DNA from 2 places in the Bacillus sp. CGMCC 1.16607 genome. Region 2 is predicted to be linked to the other one. Evidence: a T-box and tRNA genes for the amino acid it is inferred to sense, from the RefSeq annotation. Region 2 holds a T-box; the other holds one or more tRNA genes.
What was found. The T-box of region 2 lies ahead of ileS (isoleucine--tRNA ligase). A T-box ahead of a tRNA ligase gene usually reads a tRNA of that ligase, here a tRNA-Ile.
Positions count from the first base shown of each region.

Region 1 (2,360 bases), on a different contig from region 2:
TAACTCTATGAAAGGAGTGTTCGGTTCCATTCCAATTATTAAAATCACCGACAAGTCTGATAATTTGGGCATTTGGAGCCCATACACAAAATCTAGTGACAATCTGATTTTCTTTCATTAACACATGCGAACCAAATAACTGATAACCTTGAAATAAATTTCCCTCATGAAACAAATGCATTTGAAAGTCGGTTGGATATAACGTATTCACGACCATTTTTTCCCCATCCTTTAATTTAGTTGCCAAGATACCTTTAGATAGATTGAATCACTTTATAAGAGAAGAAATGTTAGAGGCATTTAGTATTGATTTTTAGAATCGTATTCACTAGCTTTCTTGTATTATTCTTGTTTAACATTAGAAATCCTTGTAATACTTTCAGACAATAAGTGAGGAGAAAGACGTATTTGCGAGAATAAATGAGCAAATTCAATCTGATCCGACATATATTAAAGGAATTTAGACAAAATAAAACAATAATAGTAACTAAAAAATTAAAAAAGGTGGAGTTACATTGGCAAATAAAGAAGAAGAATTTTTATTAAAACAAGCTGGAGGAGATATTCCTGCACCTTTATTCGATGCACCAGATGGGAAAATATTAGCTACAGGGGATATGTTTCGTGGTCCCTCCACAGGAGTTAGTTCTGAATTTGACCTAAATAATCCAGGAAACAAGCTAGCACCTAGCAAGGAGAAGTATGATTGAATAGAAAGCCAAAGGAAGCAGATTGTATGAAAACAAATAAAAAGGGTTGACCTATTTTGGTCAACCCTTTTTATTGTTAATATAATTATTCTTTATATTATAGGAAAAAAGTAAATAGCAATCTACTTTTCCTATAATATAAAAAAGAGCTACGATACAATATCGATAGCTCTTTAATAGATGACCCATACGGGATTCGAACCCGTGTTACCGCCGTGAAAGGGCGGTGTCTTAACCGCTTGACCAATGGGCCAAAATGTTATGGCGGAGAAGGAGGGATTTGAACCCTCGCGCCGGTTACCCGACCTACACCCTTAGCAGGGGCGCCTCTTCAGCCTCTTGAGTACTTCCCCATAATGGCTCCGCAGGTAGGACTCGAACCTACGACCGTTCGGTTAACAGCCGAATGCTCTACCACTGAGCTACTGCGGAATAGTAAATGTTAATGAATAAATATGGTGGGCCTAAATGGACTCGAACCATCGACCTCACGCTTATCAGGCGTGCGCTCTAACCAGCTGAGCTATAGGCCCAATATGGAGCGGGTGATGAGAATCGAACTCACAACATCAGCTTGGAAGGCTGAGGTTTTACCACTAAACTACACCCGCATTACTAAAATGGTGGCTCAGGACGGAATCGAACCGCCGACACAAGGATTTTCAGTCCTTTGCTCTACCGACTGAGCTACTGAGCCACATATAATGGCGGTCCCGACGGGAATCGAACCCGCGATCTCCTGCGTGACAGGCAGGCATGTTAACCGCTACACCACGGAACCATTAGATGGATTATTGCGGAGGCAGGATTTGAACCTGCGACCTTCGGGTTATGAGCCCGACGAGCTACCAGACTGCTCCACCCCGCGATAATATTAAGCCATTTTTAAATAAATATGGCGGAGGAAGAGGGATTCGAACCCCCGCGCGGTTTAACCCGCCTGTCGGTTTTCAAGACCGATCCCTTCAGCCGGACTTGGGTATTCCTCCGCGAAAAAAATATTAAATGGTGGACCTTGTAGGACTCGAACCTACGACCGGACGGTTATGAGCCGTCTGCTCTAACCAGCTGAGCTAAAGGTCCAATAAATGTTCAGCCTTTTAAGCTAAAAGTCCAAAATTATGGTAGCGGCGGAGGGGATCGAACCCCCGACCTTACGGGTATGAACCGTACGCTCTAGCCAGCTGAGCTACACCGCCATAATTTTAAATTTAATTGGTGGAGTCTAGGGGGATCGAACCCCTGACCTCCTGCGTGCAAGGCAGGCGCTCTCCCAGCTGAGCTAAGACCCCAATATTAGTTAGTTTAGAATGGTCGGGAAGACAGGATTCGAACCTGCGACCCCTTGGTCCCAAACCAAGTGCTCTACCAAGCTGAGCTACTTCCCGTTCTATATGGCGCGCCCGAAAGGAGTCGAACCCATAACCTTCTGATCCGTAGTCAGACACTCTATCCAATTGAGCTACGGGCGCATTTTATAAATGGTGCCGAGGACCGGAATCGAACCGGTACGGTAGTCACCTACCGCAGGATTTTAAGTCCTGTGCGTCTGCCAGTTCCGCCACCCCGGCACTTTTTGGAGCGGAAGACGGGATTCGAACCCGCGACCCCCACCTTGGCAAGGTGGTGTTCTACCACTGAACTACTTCC
Region 1 covers NZ_JBHUJX010000025.1:985,558-987,917, forward strand. Annotated here, with positions in the region: gene glgB (1,4-alpha-glucan branching enzyme) at 1-217, opposite strand, end outside; gene ACFSO7_RS21475 (hypothetical protein) at 516-710, shown strand; tRNA gene ACFSO7_RS21480 (tRNA-Glu) at 892-963, opposite strand; tRNA gene ACFSO7_RS21485 (tRNA-Ser) at 973-1,063, opposite strand; tRNA gene ACFSO7_RS21490 (tRNA-Asn) at 1,068-1,142, opposite strand; tRNA gene ACFSO7_RS21495 (tRNA-Ile) at 1,167-1,243, opposite strand; tRNA gene ACFSO7_RS21500 (tRNA-Gly) at 1,248-1,321, opposite strand; tRNA gene ACFSO7_RS21505 (tRNA-Phe) at 1,332-1,407, opposite strand; tRNA gene ACFSO7_RS21510 (tRNA-Asp) at 1,416-1,491, opposite strand; tRNA gene ACFSO7_RS21515 (tRNA-Met) at 1,505-1,578, opposite strand; tRNA gene ACFSO7_RS21520 (tRNA-Ser) at 1,607-1,699, opposite strand; tRNA gene ACFSO7_RS21525 (tRNA-Ile) at 1,717-1,793, opposite strand; tRNA gene ACFSO7_RS21530 (tRNA-Met) at 1,833-1,909, opposite strand; tRNA gene ACFSO7_RS21535 (tRNA-Ala) at 1,927-2,002, opposite strand; tRNA gene ACFSO7_RS21540 (tRNA-Pro) at 2,022-2,098, opposite strand; tRNA gene ACFSO7_RS21545 (tRNA-Arg) at 2,106-2,182, opposite strand; tRNA gene ACFSO7_RS21550 (tRNA-Leu) at 2,193-2,281, opposite strand; tRNA gene ACFSO7_RS21555 (tRNA-Gly) at 2,288-2,360, opposite strand, start outside.
Region 1: it encodes a tRNA-Ile, which carries the amino acid that the T-box ahead of ileS (isoleucine--tRNA ligase) is inferred to sense. The anticodon was not compared.

Region 2 (2,360 bases):
CTTAAGATTAGATAGTGTGATTTCAACAATCTATAATATTTCCAGACAGAAATCCCAAACTTTATTAGCGCAGGGACTTGTAAAAGTTAATTTTAGGGCAATTGAGAAACCCTCATTTGAATGTAGAGAATATGATATGATTTCCATTCGTGGATATGGAAGGGCAAAAATTAGCTCTATTGAGGGAAAAACAAAAAAAGATAAATGGCGTATCACCGTAGGAAAGCAAAAATAATTACTTTTTTGGCAGGAATAATGGGAAACCTGTCGAATTATGGATAATACATATATAGAAAACAGTTCTTGGGAGGTGGCGTCATGCCGTTAACGCCGTTGGATATACACAATAAGGAATTTAATCGGGGATTCCGTGGTTATGATGAAGATGAAGTAAATGAATTTCTTGACCAGGTGATCAAAGATTATGAACTTATTCTTCGTGAGAAAAAAGAATTGGATGAGCGTCTCAGTGAAATGAATGATCGTTTAAAGCATTTTACAAATATTGAGGAAACGTTAAATAAATCGATTGTCATTGCTCAAGAAGCTGGGGAAGATGTGAAACGAAACGCACAAAAAGAGGCAAAGTTAATTTTAAAAGAAGCTGAAAAAAATGCAGATCGAATTGTAAATGAAGCATTATCTAAAGCACGAAAAATTGCCTTAGAAATAGAAGACTTGAAGAAACAATCAAAAGTATTTAGAACACGATTTAAAATGTTAATTGAAGCCCAATTGGATATGCTAAATAATGATGATTGGGATCATTTACTTCAATATGAAGTGGATGCTACTGAATTAAAAAGTTTACAAACAGAAAGTGAAATAACATCTTGACGAATGGCTGAGTATCAGCATATAATGACAGAATAATTTAATTACTGCTTATTGACAATGACAGGGACAGTACATATTCAAAGAAGCTTTATTAGCGAGATGGGAAAGGTGAAAGCCCATTAAAGTATGTTTATGGAAGATCACCCTTGAGTTCTGATCTGAAATCCATTTATTTGGATATTAAGTGAGGCGTATAATTCACGATACGAATGTAGAAAGAGTGGATTAGTTTTTCTAATCTATTAGGGTGGTACCACGGGAAAAGCCTTCTCGTCCCTTTTTTAGGGATGAGAGGTTTTTTTTATTTTCTAGAAAAGTATGAATTGGTTCCCTTAAGGTTATATTGTCAAAAGCAATTGAAAGATATTGGAGGAAAAAATAATGGATTTTAAAGATACTTTATTAATGCCGCAAACAGAATTTCCGATGAGAGGAAATTTACCGAAGCGTGAACCAGAAATTCAAGAAAAATGGTATGAAACGGATATTTATAGAAAGGTTCAAGACCGTACTAAAGGTCGCCCTTTGTATGTATTACATGATGGACCTCCATATGCAAATGGAGATATCCATATCGGTCATGCTTTAAATAAAATTTTAAAAGATTTTATCGTTCGCTTTAAATCAATGAGTGGTTACCAAGCACCATATGTACCTGGTTGGGATACACATGGATTACCAATTGAACAAGCGCTAACGAACAAAGGTGTTAAGCGTAAAGAAATGACGGTTGCAGAATTTAGAAAGCTTTGTGAAGAGTATGCATATGAGCAAATTGATAATCAAAGAACTCAATTTAAACGTTTAGGTGTAAGAGGGGATTGGGAAAATCCATACATTACTTTAAAGCCGGAATACGAGGCGCAGCAAATTAAAGTGTTTGGTGAAATGGCGAAAAAAGGCTATATTTACAAAGGCTTAAAACCTGTATATTGGTCCCCATCTAGTGAATCTGCGTTAGCAGAAGCCGAGATCGAGTATAAGGATAAGCGCTCTGCATCGATTTATGTTAGTTTCAAGGTGGAAAATGGAAAAGGATTATTGGAAGAAGGAACAAATGTGATCATCTGGACGACTACTCCTTGGACGATTCCAGCAAACCTTGCCATTTCCCTACATCCTGACTTAGAATATGTTGTCGTAGAGGCTAATGGAGAAAAATTTGTTGTTGCAGAAGAACTTCTTGAGGCAGTTACAAAGGAAATTGGTTGGGAAGAAACAAAGGTATTAAAGAAATTCAGTGGTAATGAAGCTGAGCATGTCGTTTGTAAGCACCCTTTATATGATCGAGAATCTATTATTGTCCTTGGGGAACATGTTACAACCGATGCCGGAACTGGATGTGTTCATACCGCACCTGGCCATGGGGAAGATGATTTCCAAGTCGGACAAAAATATGGTTTAGATGTGTTATGCCCAGTAGATGACAAAGGCGTTATGACAAAAGAAGCGATTGGGTTTGAAGGTTTATTTTACGATGAAGCAAATAAACCAATTACCGAAAAGCTTGAAGAAGTTGGAGC
Region 2 covers NZ_JBHUJX010000008.1:530,799-533,158, forward strand. Annotated here, with positions in the region: gene ACFSO7_RS05535 (YlmH family RNA-binding protein) at 1-235, shown strand, start outside; gene ACFSO7_RS05540 (DivIVA domain-containing protein) at 319-837, shown strand; T-box leader at 886-1,118, shown strand; gene ileS (isoleucine--tRNA ligase) at 1,219-2,360, shown strand, end outside.